DNA from 2 places in the Paenibacillus roseipurpureus genome. Region 2 is predicted to be linked to the other one. Evidence: riboswitches for the same ligand, from Rfam matches in the RefSeq annotation. Region 2 holds a riboswitch; the other holds the start of a gene.
What was found. A riboswitch is a leader RNA that binds a small molecule or an ion and turns the genes downstream of it on or off. The one in region 2 is predicted to bind cobalamin.

Region 1: it holds a riboswitch for cobalamin, as region 2 does, so the genes downstream of both, metE (5-methyltetrahydropteroyltriglutamate--homocysteine S-methyltransferase) here and MJB10_RS21205 (ABC transporter substrate-binding protein) in region 2, are expected to answer to the same signal.

Annotation. Positions count from the first base shown of each region.
Region 1 is NZ_CP130319.1:1,503,850-1,511,825, reverse strand. It holds gene ispG (flavodoxin-dependent (E)-4-hydroxy-3-methylbut-2-enyl-diphosphate synthase) at 1-461, opposite strand, end outside; gene clpX (ATP-dependent protease ATP-binding subunit ClpX) at 559-1,827, opposite strand; gene clpP (ATP-dependent Clp endopeptidase proteolytic subunit ClpP) at 1,840-2,430, opposite strand; gene tig (trigger factor) at 2,627-3,928, opposite strand; gene MJB10_RS06825 (hypothetical protein) at 4,040-4,936, opposite strand; tRNA gene MJB10_RS06820 (tRNA-Arg) at 5,117-5,190, shown strand; cobalamin riboswitch at 5,321-5,520, shown strand; gene metE (5-methyltetrahydropteroyltriglutamate--homocysteine S-methyltransferase) at 5,674-7,974, shown strand.
Region 2 is NZ_CP130319.1:4,727,433-4,735,408, forward strand. It holds gene MJB10_RS21195 (heme ABC transporter ATP-binding protein) at 1-649, opposite strand, end outside; gene MJB10_RS21200 (FecCD family ABC transporter permease) at 655-1,692, opposite strand; gene MJB10_RS21205 (ABC transporter substrate-binding protein) at 1,692-2,708, opposite strand; cobalamin riboswitch at 2,866-3,018, opposite strand; gene MJB10_RS21210 (hypothetical protein) at 3,051-3,641, opposite strand; gene MJB10_RS21215 (aspartyl-phosphate phosphatase Spo0E family protein) at 3,638-3,904, opposite strand; gene MJB10_RS21220 (aminotransferase class I/II-fold pyridoxal phosphate-dependent enzyme) at 3,975-5,177, opposite strand; gene MJB10_RS21225 (Lrp/AsnC family transcriptional regulator) at 5,193-5,684, opposite strand; gene cysK (cysteine synthase A) at 5,871-6,794, opposite strand; gene MJB10_RS21235 (MFS transporter) at 6,860-7,976, opposite strand, start outside.

The DNA.
Region 1 (7,976 bases), 2.6 Mb from region 2:
TCAACCATGGCTTCTGGTGTTGGATAGCCATACTTTTCAAGCAAATGGTTTTCTAGCGAGCCAGCGTTCACGCCAATTCGAATCGGGATGCCACGCTCTTTACACGCTTTAACTACGGCTTCCACTTTCTCACGGCGCCCAATGTTACCTGGGTTGATACGTACCTTATCAATTCCATTTTCAATCGCAGCAAGCGCTAAACGATGGTCAAAATGGATATCTGAAACAAGCGGGATATGAATCTGCTTCTTAATTTCCTTAATCGCTTCAGCAGCTTCTTTATTGTTTACGGTCACACGCACGATCTGGCAGCCTGCTTCTTCCAAACGAAGAATTTCCGCTACCGTCGCTTTCACATCGGCCGTCTTCGTCGTACACATGCTTTGCATGATGACTTCGTTACTGCCGCCGATCGTTAAGTCGCCTACGCGAACGGGCCTCGTATCTTTTCTATGAAACATGTTGGTTTCTCTCCCCATGACACCAAACATCCTCCGCTCTAGTTCCCAGAAATGGGAACCAGATTGGAGGCTGCGTGATCTTTTATGAAAATATCGCTTACGCGCTTTCTTCCTTCTTCTTGCCAGACGGCTGTGCGCCATCTTTCGTTGTCAATGTAGGCGTAATCTTGTTCTGCACGGTTTCTTTGGTAACGACACAGGAAGATACGTCTGTTCTGGAAGGAACTTCGAACATCACGTCCAGCATAATGCTTTCGATGATCGCTCTCAAGCCGCGCGCTCCCGTGTTACGTTTAATCGCTTCTTTGGCAATCGCATCCAAGGCTTCTGCGTCAAATTCAAGCGAAACGTTATCCATTTCAAGCATTTTCTGATATTGCTTCACAAGCGCATTCTTAGGCTCGGAAAGAATACGTACAAGTGCTGCCTCATCAAGCGGCTCTAGGGTCGAGATAACTGGCAAACGACCTACGAACTCCGGAATTAATCCGAATCTCAAGAGATCCTCTGGAAGGACCATCGATAGGTATTCACCTGGTTTCAAGTCAACTTTCGCACCGTCTGTGCTGAAGCCAATCACTTTCTTACCAATTCTGCGTTTGATAATTTGCTCTAGTCCATCAAAGGCACCGCCGCAAATAAACAGAATGTTCGTTGTATCAATTTGAATGAACTCTTGATGCGGATGCTTACGTCCACCTTGTGGAGGAACGGAAGCTACAGTGCCTTCAAGAATTTTGAGAAGCGCTTGCTGAACGCCTTCACCTGAAACATCGCGTGTAATGGATGGATTCTCGGATTTGCGTGCAACTTTATCAATCTCATCGATATAAATGATGCCGCGCTCTGCTTTTTCCACATCATAGTCAGCAGCCTGGATCAGTTTGAGAAGAATGTTTTCCACATCTTCACCTACATAACCTGCTTCTGTTAAGGATGTCGCATCGGCAATTGCAAATGGCACATTCAAAATTTTCGCCAGCGTCTGAGCAAGAAGTGTTTTACCGCTACCTGTTGGTCCAAGGAGAACGATATTACTTTTTTGAAGTTCAACGTCTTCCAGCTTGTTCTGGGAATTGATCCGCTTATAGTGGTTGTAAACGGCGACAGCCAAGGATTTCTTCGCTTGTTCTTGACCAATGACGTATTGGTCCAAAATGTTGCGGATTTCCTTTGGTTTTGGAACATCTTTCAGATCTAGCTCTTCTTCATGCCCTAGTTCTTCTTCCACAATTTCCGTACAAAGCTCTATACATTCATCACAAATGTAAACTCCCGGGCCAGCAACAAGTTTGCGCACTTGGTCCTGGGATTTTCCACAAAAGGAACATTTGAGTTGGCCTTTTTCATCGTTAAATTTAAACATGGGATCACTCCTTTATTTCAAGTCGTTTCGAGTGATAACCTCGTCGATTAACCCGTATGCCTTCGCTTCTTCAGCGCTCATAAAGTTATCTCGGTCGGTGTCTCTTTCGATCTTTTCAAGCGGCTGTCCCGTTCGGTCCACGTAGATCTGGTTGAGTTTGTTCTTGGTTTTGATAATCCAATCCGCATGGATTTTGATATCGGTCGCTTGACCCCTTACACCGCCGAGCGGTTGGTGAATCATAACTTCAGCATTCGGCAGCGCGTATCGCTTACCTTTGGCTCCCGCTGTCAACAGCAAAGAACCCATGCTTGCAGCCATTCCTACACAAATCGTAGAAACATCCGGCTTAATAAACTGCATGGTATCGAAGATACCCATACCAGCTGTAACGGACCCACCAGGTGAGTTGATATATAAGTGAATATCTTTGTCAGGGTCCTGGGCGGATAAAAAGAGTAGCTGGGCAATGACCAAATTAGCCACATCGTCATCAATAGCGGTTCCGATAAAGATTATGCGGTCCTTAAGTAAACGCGAGTAGATATCGTAGGAACGTTCTCCACGAGCCTCTTGTTCAACAACCATAGGAATAAGACTCATTGTACCAACTCCTTTTGCGGCAATAGCCATGTTCTCTAAATTGAGATTCATTTACAGTTTACCACGATTGAATAACAATGTCATTTTTCTGAAATCAGCTATGTAGGCGGGTAATACATATGTACGATAGATTTTAGTCGTAAATTAGGGTAAAAGAAAGGCACGTTGCTTACGTACGTGCCTTTACTTACCTTATTTATACGGCTGCGGAAACATGCTTGCTATTTTGAAGCAAGAAATCCACCGTTTTTCTGATAACTAAATCGTTGCTAAGACCTTCAAGGCTACCGTTTGAAGCAAACAGTGTGCGAAGCTCAGCAGCTGACTTTTGGTAGGACGGTGCATACTTCTCAAGTTCCGCGTCAACTTCTTCATCGGAAACTGTGATATTTTCTGCAACAGAGATCGCTTCAAGAACAAGGTTGTTACGAACACGCTTCTCAGCATCTTCTTTCATTTGCTCTTTCAATGCGCTCTCATTTTGACCTGAGAATTGGTAGTAGATCTCAAGCGTCATGCCTTGGGAGCGGAGACGTCTTTCGAATTCTTTTACCATGATATCAAGCTCAGCTTCAACCATCGCACCTGGGATCTCTACTTCTGCGTTTGCAGCAGCTTTCTCAACAACAGCTGTTTCAAGTGCAGCTTCAGCATCCTTTTTCTTACGGTCTTGCATACGGTTTTGAAGTTCAGCTTTGTACTCAACAAGTGTATCGTACTCACTTACGTCTTTCGCGAACTCATCGTCAAGCTCTGGCAAGTTTTTGCGTTTGATATCGTGAATTTTCACTTTAAACACAGCTGCTTTGCCTTTCAAATCTTCGGATTGGTAGTTCTCAGGGAAAGTCACGTTAATGTCTTTCTCTTCGCCTTTGCCAAGACCTACGAGTTGATCTTCAAAGCCTGGAATGAAGGAGTTGGAGCCAAGCTCAAGGGAGTATTTCTCTGCTTTACCGCCTTCGAAAGCTACACCGTCAACGAAACCTTCGAAATCAATTACGACTACGTCACCGTTAGCAGCTTGTCCTTCTTCAAGTACAACTAGTTCAGCGTGACGTTGTTGCAAACGAGAAAGCTCAGCGTTCAATTCATCTTCTGAAACTTCAGCGTTTACAGCGTCAACTTCGATACCTTTGTAATCGCCAAGCGTTACTTCAGGCTTAACCGTTACTTTCGCTTTGAACTTCATGACTTGACCTTTACCAAATTGCTCAACGTCTACTTCAGGACGATCAACAGGCTCGATTTTAACCTCTTCAATCGCTTGTACATAAACTTCTGGCAAAATGATATCAATTGCGTCTTGGTACAAACTTTCAACACCGAATTTAGCTTCAAAGATTGAACGAGGCACTTTCCCTTTACGGAATCCTGGAACATTCACTTTCGCTGATACTTTTTTGAATGCTTTATCCAAAGCATCTGCTACGCGCTCTGCGCCAACTTCTACTTCAAGAACGCCAACGTTCTTCTCTATTTTTTCCCAACTTGCTTTCATTTTATGCCTTCCCCTCCAAAAATGTACCTTGACTAATAGTTTTCACGTTAAGCTCATTATAACCATTCTATTATACCATATAACATTTTCATTTCAAGGCACGTTATCTGCCTAAGTCGGATTAGGTGTAAACTGCTTCACAAACGCGCTGAGTACGTTATGCGCCCGCTTCCATTGCAAAGCCATGCCGTCGACTATCCCGTACGTCTCTAGCAATTGTTCACGCTCGCCAGTTCCAAATAATTTTTCCTGCAAAATTGCATGCAGCGCCGAAGCCCACACATCTACCGCGCTTTCTTCCGTTCTAAGCAACTCCGTGTAAATCGACGTCCCGTACGCGTAGGCTAAGAACTCTTGCCAGGTCTGAGATGCGAAGTAGACAAAGTCAGGCTGGCTTATTTCACTAATGTCCCCGACTCTTCGAATCATATCACGAATGCGGGATGGAAAATCTTCCGCGGTGAGGGGTGTCTCCTCAATCTCCACCAGCACGATTTTACCGTTTTTGGGAAATTCGATCATCCCCTGCTCCCCCATTTGTTTCAGCGCTTGCAGCGCCTTGAACTGAATATGCGGATGTCTTGGTCTCTCGCACAGCCATGCCTTCACGAATTGACTGACCTCAGGCTGTTCAATATAGGCCAGTTGGTCTAGAGCATTCACCTGGGCTTCCAACGTACCCTCTTGGAGCATCGTTTTCAGCTTATTGACAAAGGCGCCATCGTCAGCTGCCGTTTTGTCTTGAATATACTGACGCAGCAAGGCGGATTCTTCCTCTGCATCCTCTGCCAACGATTCCGATGATGGAAACATCGTCTCGGGAAACATCGTGAGCAGCCAGTGACGCAGCGCTTCCCATTGGTCGGATTTATCCCGATCGACGCCTGGAAACTGCAAAAGAAAAGTTAGCATCTCGAGCGCTTCTTGATACCGTTCTGCCCGCAGCAGCTTGGTAAGTTCGTCTTCATAGAACTTTTCAGTTTTCGGAAAAAGAATAACATTATCCAAAGATGGATCAGACAAAGGGATCACCTCGGTTCGTGGTCTCGCTTGTGACAGTTTACTCCATCATCCATGGGATTGCAAAAATTAATCTGAAATGAAGTGTTGACTTCGTATAAAACGTTATGATATTATAACTCTTGCTTCGCCAAACGGATCTCGTCCAGGCGGTAAGAAGTGAGGTATGTCTCAGTAGCTCAGCTGGATAGAGCACACGCCTTCTAAGCGTGCGGTCGGGGGTTCGAATCCCTCCTGGGACGTTTGCAAGACAAGAGATCGCGAGAAATCGCGGTCTCTTTTTGCATTTGTAGACGTGTTAGGAGCGTTCAGCAGCAGGCGCCTAACAAAAAGTCTTTGCATGATCTTCGAATTCATGTATAGTATTCACAATTGCATATTGTGGGAATAGGTGCTCTTGATCGTTTACTACGACTAGAGCTTAAAAGGGAAGTTCGGTGCAATACCGACGCGGTCCCGCCACTGTAACAGAGGAGTCCGACGCTGCTTAAGCCACTGATCAAACGATTGGGAAGGCAAGCGTAGGACGACGATTCTGGAGCCAGGAGACCTGCCTGTTCTGACAGCACTGATTTACCTACGGGAGATAGGGAGGTGTTAGAGATCGTAACCACTGTACACACATACACGGGGTATCTTTAACCTTTTCCAACAAGGTTAGAGATGCCCTTTTTTTTGCATGAAAAGCAAGCTAGAACGGTTAAACAAATGGAGGAGGCCACCACATGTGCGCATTGTTAAGCAGTAATTTAGGATACCCAAGAATTGGTGAAAATCGGGAATGGAAGAAGGCGCTAGAGGCTTTCTGGGCAGGCAAGCTGGAGGAAGGCGAATTCACACAGCAGATTGAGGCGATTCGACTGAACAATCTGCGAGTCCAGCAGCAGAAAGGGATTGACCTGATCCCTGTCGGTGACTTCAGCCTGTACGATCACGTGCTGGATACAGCCACGATGTTCGGCATTGTTCCGAAGCGTTTCCCGTATGAAGGAGGCGAAGTTCCCCTCTCCACGTACTATGCCATGGCGCGCGGCAGTCAAGGCGCAACAGCTTGTGAAATGACCAAATGGTTCAATACGAATTATCACTACATTGTACCCGAGCTGCAAGATGTGCAGCCCCAGCTCACCATCAACAAACCGCTTCAAGCGTATCGCGAAGCGAAGCTTCAGCTCGGCATTCAAGGCAAGCCAGTTCTACTGGGGCTATTCACGTTCTTGAAACTAGCAAAAGGTTATCAGCCAGCTGAGATTGATCAGTTGATCAGTGCTTTCTTGCCTCTCTATGTGCGCATCGTTACTGAGCTTGAGGAAGAAGGCGTAGAATGGCTGCAAATCGACGAGCCAATCCTGGTTCAGTCCTTGAGCGATGCCGATATTAGCCGAGTAAGCAGTATCATTGCTACACTGACTGCCGCAGCGCCAAAATTGAAGATCGTGCTTCAAACGTATTTCGATGCCGTTGAACACTACCAAGCGATTAGCCAACTGCCTGTACATGTGATCGGCCTGGACTTCGTCCATGGATTTGAATTGAACTGGAAAAACATTCAAACATACGGCTTCCCTGAAAATAAATTATTAGGCGTTGGCCTCGTGGATGGCCGCAATATTTGGCAATCGGACTTGCAGACGCAGTTGGAATTCCTTGATCATTTATCTGCAATTGTTCCTTACGAACGGATGCTGTTGCAACCATCCTCCAGTTTATTGCATGTTCCGGTTTCCAAACGCAAGGAAACCAAATTAGCGCCCGTCTTGCGTGATGCGCTTGCTTTCGCGGAAGAGAAGCTTGCTGAACTCACCATCTTGAGTAAAGCCACCCAACATGGACAAGATTTCGTCCAATTGGAATTGGACATGAATCAAACGGTCATTACAAAGCTCAATGCATCTTCGTACCGGAACAAACCGGAAGTCCAACTGGCAGTAGCTAACCTACAACAGCAGCCATCCACAAGAAATAGCGATTTCGCTTCGCGTAGAAGCCTACAGGCTGCGAAATGGCAGCTGCCTTTTCTGCCAACAACCACGATCGGTTCGTTCCCGCAAACAACGGAAGTCCGTAACGCGAGGAAAAATTGGAGAAGCGGCGAATGGACACCTGCGCAGTACGAAGCGTTCATTCAAGAGCAAATCTCTGAATGGATTCTTTTACAAGAAAAGCTTGGTCTAGATGTGCTGGTTCATGGCGAGTTCGAGCGAACGGATATGGTTGAATTTTTCGGAGAGAAGCTGGACGGGTTCGCTTTTACATCCAATGGCTGGGTGCAGTCTTATGGTTCCCGTTGTGTGAAGCCGCCTGTCATTTTCGGGGATGTGTCCTTTGTTCAGGAGATGACTGTCAAAGAAACGAAATACGCACAGTCGTTGACGAGTAAGCCCGTAAAAGGCATGTTGACAGGCCCAATCACGATTTTGAATTGGTCCTTCGTTCGAAGCGACATCACTCGCGAACAGGTTGCTTATCAAATCGCTTTGGCGCTGCGTCAGGAAGTAGAAGCTTTGGAACAAGCCGGGATTGAGATGATTCAGGTCGATGAACCTGCTTTGCGTGAAGGCTTGCCTCTTAAGAAAAAGGACTGGCAGGCGTACTTGGACTGGGCTGTTCTTGCGTTCCGCTTATCGACATCTACAGTGAAGGACGGTACGCAAATTCATACCCACATGTGCTATTGTGAGTTCCATGATATTATCGACGCTATCCGTGCCCTGGATGCCGATGTTATCTCCATTGAAACCTCCAGAAGCCACGGAGAGCTGATTCACAGCTTCGAGGAGCATGTGTATGATCAAGGCATCGGGCTGGGCGTCTATGATATCCACAGTCCGCGCGTTCCTTCTGTTACAGAGATGGTCGAGATGATTGATCGTGCGCTTCAGGTGCTTGAGCCAGAGCTATTCTGGATTAATCCAGACTGCGGGTTAAAAACAAGAGGAAAACAAGAAACCATTTCCGCCCTCGAGGTTATGGTTGAAGCAGCAAAGCGGATTCGAGCCAGCCGTAGCCAATTGATATCTTTATAGAA
Region 2 (7,976 bases):
CAACACGCCCCTCATGGATGATCATCAAACGCGTGCAATACTGCGCCGCCAAATTCAGATCATGCAGGACAGCCACTACCGTCAGCTCCGCTTCCTGCTGCCAGCTTCGGATATAGTCCATCATTTGGACTTGATAGCCGATATCGAGGAAGGTCGTCGGCTCATCCAGCATGAGCAAACTCGGCTGCTGGGCCATCACTTTAGCTAGTGCAACGCGCTGCCGTTCGCCACCGCTCAACCGCTCAATCGTTCGATGGACGAGCGCTTCCAGTTCTAATTTTGCCACAATTGCCTCAATAAGTCTCTCTGCATTTTCCAGATCTCCGCCTAGCCAGCTTTGAAAAGGGAACCGCCCCATCTCGATCACTTCGCGAACCGTGAACCCGACAGGCGGAAGAGCGTCTTGTTGAAGAACGGCGAGCCATTTGGCCAGCTCTTTGCGAGAGTAAGAGCCCACTTTTTTCCCTTTCAAAAGCACACGGCCATCGTTCACAGGATCCATGCCGGAAAGCAAGCGAAGCAGGGTAGACTTGCCGCTGCCATTCGGACCAATAATGCCAAAAAACTCCCCATGCGCCACCTCAAAACTAATCTGGTCTAACACACTCTGATCGTGAAAACGGCGGGAGAGCCCCTCTACTTGTATCATCGACATCAACCTCTTAACGTTTTCTTATCCTTGTGAAGCAGATAGGCGAAAAACGGGGCACCCAGGAAAGCCGTGATGACACCCAGTGGAATTTCCGTCGGACTGAGTAACGTTCGGGCGATCGTATCCGCCCATAAGACATAAATTCCCCCGCCAATGGCGGAAAGCGGAATGATCAAGCGATAGTCGGGCCCCACGATCAGTCGTATCAAATGGGGAACGATTAATCCTACGAAGCCAATAACGCCAGCCACCGATACAGCTGAAGCTGTTATCAACGTCGCCGTAGTGAGAACGATCAGTTTCGTGCGTTCTACATGCACGCCTAGATGTGCGGCTTGACGCTCCCCGAGCGCTAACAAATTTAACGACCTCGCATAGCCCATTAAAATGATCATCCCGACGGCAAGATAAGGCATAATCATGTACACATACGACCATCCTCGCAGTGCAAGGCTGCCCATCAACCAGAAAATAATCTCATTAATCACTTGGTTGGAAATCGATACGAGGAACGAAACGAACGCTCCTAGAAAAGCCTGCATGACGACTCCAGATAAGATCAACGTTTCCATTTTGAGCTTTCCATCAATGAGTGCCAATTTTAATACTAAAAATAAAGAAATAGCTCCTGTCGCGAAGGCCACAATAGGAATGGACCACTGGCCGAACCAAGCGAATTGGAGTCCGAAATAGATGAGGATGGCCGCCCCCACCGATGCCCCCGAGGAAACCCCTAAGGAATAAGGATCAGCGAGCGGATTGCGAAGCACGCCTTGGAAGGCTGCCCCTGCAATTGAAAGCGAAGCGCCGACAAGAATTCCTAGCAGTACGCGCGGAATACGCACTTTATTCAAAATTTGCTCTGATGATTGCGGCCAGCTCATCTCGATATGACTGCTTACACCTGGAATATGTTTCCCCAGAATGCCCACAATGTCGGCGATCGGCAGATTTGCTGTTCCTATCGATAAACTCACCACAATAGAAAGAAGAAGGAGTATGACTCCTACTCCTCCCCCAACGATTAGTTTTCTTTTCATTATTTCACCAATTCAGGATAGATTCCTTTCGCCATTTCCACCAATCCGTCTGTTAATCTTGGCCCTGGACGGCTGAGCAGGTTCTGATCTAACCCAATTACACGTTTATTTTTCACAGCGTCGATTGCATCCCAACCGCCGCGCGTACGAATGATGTCTTCTAGCGGTTTCTTCGTTTTTGAATCAATAATTCCGTTCCCAAACAAGATCACACTTGGATTTTGTTGAATAATCTTCTCTTCACTGATTTCGTACCAGCCTTCTTTATCCGCAGCCACATTCACGCCGCCGGAAAGCTTGATCAGCTCATCCATGAACACGCCGCTTCCAACTGTCCAACCTGGGGCAAATTCGATGTACACTTTTTTCTTATTCTCTTGCTTCACGTCTTTCACAGCATCAACAACCTTTTGACGGTCCGCTTTCATTTTGCTAACGACCTTGTCCGCTTGCTCCTGATGATCGGTAATTTGACCGAACGTTTGAATATTGGTGATGGCATCATCTAACGTTTTCGGATCTACTTTGAACACATTAATGTTCAGCGCGCGAAGCTTCTCAACCGATTCCGCATTCATCGAAACGCCCGTAATGACTAGATTTGCATTGGACGCAATGACAGCCTCTACATTCGGTTTCACAATGCTGCCCAGCTTCGGTTTCGATTTAGCCGCTTCTGGGTAGTCATCATAATCCGAAACACCCACGATGTTGGACTCTAAACCGATCGCGAATAGCGCTTCTGTCTCCGCCGGCGATACGGATGCGATCTTCTCAGGCGCTTTGTCAAATGTAAATTCTTTCCCCGTTGCATCCTTCACTTTCAAAGGATACGTTGTTTTCTTCACTGCGACTGGTGTTGCCGATGCCGTCGATACTGGCGCTTTGGTCGATCCTCCGCCAAGCTTTGATGGATCTGAGATTTCTGCTTCTTTCTTGGCGCATGCGGACAACGAAACTGCTGTTGCAAGCGCTAGTGTTGCTACTAATCCTTTGGTGACCCACTTTTGTTTCATGATGGAACCCTTCTTTCCGCTCTTTTTGATGTAGATTGATTCCAACAAAAAAGCCCCCCTGTTCACAAGGAACGAGAGGGACGATAAATCGCGGTATTGGGCAACAAATGAACATGAGTTGCTTCCTGATTTAACGCGACCCTTTCCTCGAAGGATGTCGTAAACGGCACCATAGGCAGGTATCCTGACTCTCCAGCCAAGCGCTTGGCTGAATTACAGTGGCGGGACCGTGCTGGACTCTAACCAGCTTCCCTTTTAACTAATAGACTCCATACTGAAATCTATCAGCACCTACGGCTGCAAATTATACTATCAATCTAATTGTCGATTATAGACGTTCTCTTACTTTTGTGCAATGATTTTCAACACTTGCTTAGCCTCGTCCATTTTGGGAGCATTCTGCGGAATGAAAGCGTAGAGACCTTTGCCCTCAAAACCTTGCTCCTTCATCCATTTGTTCCCTGCAAGCGGAATGCCGTACAAATGCTTCTGAGCTGCCTTGCCCTCTTCTTTGATTTCGATGACACCGTCTGGATAATCTGCTGGATTTATCACATCATCAAGAGATACGAACCCCGCTTGGTTACTCAATCCCTTGAACTGCTCTTCGCCAAGGATGAAAATGCCATTCCCGCCAGCAGCAAGCTCCACAATCATTTTCTCTAGTGAAAAAATAGGTGATGTATTCAGCTTTACAGTAGGAATTTCGCCAACCTTTGATTTAAGAGAAACCTCCAGCTTCTGTGCCGCATCACTTGGGAAACCATTCGGCCCCATCATAAATACGGAAACATCTGCTTTAGGACCACCGCAAGCTGTCAGCGTCAGCATCATGCCGAGCATCACAACCAATAACCATTTCGCCTTCATATACAGTAATTCCCTCCGTTGTACGCTCACGACCCGATAGTCGCCAGAAAAGCCGGTTTTCACCGACTTTTCTTTCCTGACGTCATATATTCATTTATTTTCTGATCCAGCATTGTACTTAATTCAACGACTGCATCGGATGTCATTTCTCGACCTTCCATGACCATCTGTTCCATTTTGCGTCTTAACGTATGAATCTCTTCCTCGAGAATCGACAGGGTATTGGGCTTCTTGGCATTTTTGGATAACCAACGTTTGCCGAAATCTTGCTCGCGAATCTGAAACTGCTTTTGAAAGCTAGTTAGCTGATATTCCATAAAAGCCATGGGCTCATCCCTCCTTACTCTAAGAATACCAGTTTTTGTGTTCTATGAACATATCATTTTAGAACGAATCTTATAATTTCCTTAAAAATTTTCCAATTCTTTCTAAGGCTTCGCTCAACTGTGAAACACTATAGGCGTAAGAGCAACGCAGGAAGCCCTCTCCACCTAATCCGAACACATCACCAGGCACAGCAGCGACCTTGGCTTCAAACAGCAACCGCTGAGCGAATTCTTCCGAAGTTAACCCCGTTGCCACAATGCTTGGAAATGCGTAGAAAGCGCCTTGCGGTTCATGGCATTGGAGCCCGATCTCGCGAAATCCTTTGACGACAAGACGGCGCCGTTGATTGTAGGATTCGATCATGCGATCCTTCTCTTCCAGCCCATTCGTCAATGCTTCATGAGCGGCCACTTGCCCCATAACAGGTGCACACATGACCGTGTATTGGTGAATTTTGGTCATCGCCGAGATCAGCTCCTGATGCCCACATGCGTATCCCATTCTCCAGCCCGTCATGGCAAAAGCTTTGGAGAAGCCGCTCACGAGAATGGTCCGATCCTTCATGCCAGGAATAGCCGCGAAGCTCACATGCTTCTGACCGTAGGTCAGCTCTGCATAGATTTCATCAGAGATGACGATCAAGTCCTTCTCTTCGACGACTTTAGCAATCGGCAACCAATCTTCATAGCTCATAGTTCCGCCAGTCGGATTGCTCGGATAGCAAAGAATGAGCACTTTAGAGCGCGGTGTGATTGCATCGCGAAGCGCTTTCTCGGTGAGCTTGAACTGATCTTTTGCGAACGTTTCGATGCCCACAGGCACGCCGCCGCTGAGACTTGTGATCGGTGAGTACGAAATGTAGCACGGCTCAGGGATCAAAATTTCATCCCCCGGTGTAATCAAGGAACGCAGCGCTAAATCGATCGCCTCGCTGCCGCCAACGGTGACTAGCACTTCATTCGATGGTTCATATTTCACTTTGAAAGACGTATATAAATAATTCGCGATCGCTTCGCGAAGTTCTGGAATACCAGAGTTCGGTGTATATTTGGTTCTTCCGCGCTCCAAGGAATGCACAGCAGCTTCACGCACATGCCACGGGGTAGAGAAATCAGGCTCGCCTACACCAAGCGAAATAATATCATCCTTGCTGTTGTTAACCAGATCGAAAAACTTCCGAATACCCGAAGGCTTCATTTCGCGCACGGCAGGAGCGAGGTAATTTTGCATAGATTTGTTGCTCGGTTGAATCGTAGTTTCGTCCTTGATCATGATGTTCCCTCTCCCTTACGGCGAAACAAGCATCCGGTGATCGTCTTCCTGATCCTCGAAAATAATGCCGTCTTGTTTGTATTTTTTCAAAATGAAGTTCGTTTTCGTAGAAAGCACGCGATCGATCGGCGAAAGCTTATTCGAAACAAATGAAGCGACCTGCTTTAATGAGCTGCCTTCAATCTCAACAAGCAAATCGTAAGCGCCTGACATGAGATAAACCGATTTCACTTCTGGATATAAATAGATCCGTTCCGCAATCGCATCAAATCCGCGTCCGCGTTCCGGCGTAATTTGCACTTCAATTAGGGCGGTAACCTTCTCGTCATCCACTTTACTCCAGTTCACGACTGTCGCGTATTTGACGATGACCTTATCCGCTTCCATCTCGCTGATCGCTCGCGCCACTTCGTCCTCCGCCGTTCCTAACATGGTGGCGATCAGACTCGCGCTCCTGCGGGCGTCTTCCTTTAGTAAATCGAGAATTTTAAGCTTCAAAGTATCCATGGTTAAACCTACCTTTCTGAAATATGTTTCGTTCATCCTTCCATCTTACAATGAATCCATGTCCCAATTCAATTACTGCGTGCGGAAGTTCCAGCAGAATATTTGGCTATAGGCGAAAATTCCGCCCCTGCCATTGAAAAAAGCCACAAGAGATGTAAGAACATCTCCTGTGACTTTCCAGCTGTCTCAATCAAAAAGATTCATGCTGAGATACCGCTCACCTGTATCTGGCGCTATGCAGAGTACGCGTTTTCCCGCGCCAAGCTTCCTTGCCACTTGCATGCCAGTCCAAACGGAAGCACCTGCGGACGGGCCTACAAGGATACCTTCTCGACTTGCCAAATCCCGCATCGTCCCAATCGCATCCTCATCGGACACCTGTACAATTTCATCGTAGATGCCTGTATTTAAAATAGCCGGAACAAAACCTGGGCTTGTCCCTACCAGCTTATGCGGTCCTGGGCTTCCCCCTGATAAGACAGGCGAGCCCTTCGGTTCTACAACATAGATTTGAATATCAGACAAATGCTCTCTGAGTACTTCGCCCGTCCCCGTAATGGTCCCGCCTGTGCCTGACGTTGCAACGAAGGCATCTAACCGCCCTTCCATTTGTTCAAGGATTTCAATCGCTGTCGTGACTCTGTGGATGTTCGGATTTGCTGGGTTTTCGAATTGCTGTGGGATGAAGCTGCCTGGGATACGGTCACGCAACTCGATCGCCTTCGCAATCGCTCCAGGCATCCGCTGTGCTGCTGGCGTTAGCACTACTTCGGCTCCGTAAGCTTTGAGTATATTAATGCGCTCTTTGCTCATATTGTCCGGCATAATGAGAATCGCTTTATACCCTTTGGCAGCTGCATTCATGGCCAGCCCAATCCCAGTATTTCCGCTAGTCGGCTCTATGATAGTCGCCCCGGGCTGAAGATGGCCTGCTTTTTCGGCTTCCTGAATGAGATTGAACGCAGCCCTGTCCTTTACGCTTCCGCTCGGATTGAAGTACTCCAATTTCACATATAATTCCGCCGCATTTTCATCCAATAAGCGATTTATTCTTACAACAGGCGTATCCCCGATAAGTTCGGTGATGCTGTTCACCATTTTTTTCGACATGGGGTTCCCCCTCCTCTTCCTGCCATTGCTGCTAACTACATTGTTATCGGGATGCTCCATATCTGTCAAGATTGGGATGCAGGCAGCTGATTTCTGATAAAGCACCAGGAGAAGAAGGTCGAGCTTCCGATCACCAACAACAGCACATTGATGACAAGCGGTTCCTTACTCCAAGAAATCACACAAATGAATAGCAGCACGCCGCAGACTCGTCCTAGATTCAAGGATAACTCACGGAGCACAATAAATTCCTCTCGCTGCTTTGCACTCTCCTCATCAGAGCCAATGAGATCGAACACAACGGAAATCATCGGGATGGAATACATCGGGAAGAAGAGCGCGGATCCAAGACCGAATATTAACAACGTCATATATGACATTTTCCAGAAAAAAGGTAAAATCACCAGCACAACCATGACCGAACCGATGAGCATGCTTCTTCTCCGAAAAGCTGGCCGAATGAACCGACCTGCTGCCCAGAACGAAACTAACGCCACCGAAGATGTTATTAATGCAAAGTTGCCTAAGCTCGCTTCACTTGATGTCGAGATATACACGAGCAATCCAATCATGAAGCCAAACACACCTTCACGAATCCCTTGAAAAGCAAGTGCCAAGCTTACAGCTTTCCACGGCGTATGCGGTTGCCTTAGAACACGGAGGGGAAGCAGCCAGGCATAGTTTCCGCTTACTTTTCGTTTTTTCAGAAAAAAACTGATCACAACACCTAATACAAAAATCCCTAATGAGATGGAAAAAATCAGCCGATAACCCGCTCGATCCCCTAAGCTTACAATGAGCATACCAGAGATCCAAGGGGCAATAATGCCAGCTCCCGCGCCTAGTAGGCCAACCCATCCGTTGAATCGATCCCGATTATCAGGATCCGTGACTTCGAAGTATACCACGTTAAATGCAAGCCAGAAAAAGCCCACCGAGATGCCTTGAACGAGTCCAAGCCATACAAAATAATGGACACTGCTGGTGCCCATCCATAGAACCAACATATAGAAGCAAGCCGAAACGGAAACGCCAATGCGGAGGCAATTCATTTTATTGTGTTCTTTCACCCATTTTCCTGCCAACCAAAACGTAATGGCCATCGTCAAATGAGTGGTCAACGTAAACCAACCAATCAATGTGAAATCGTTCTTCGCCTTCCATAAGTACACACCAACGAAC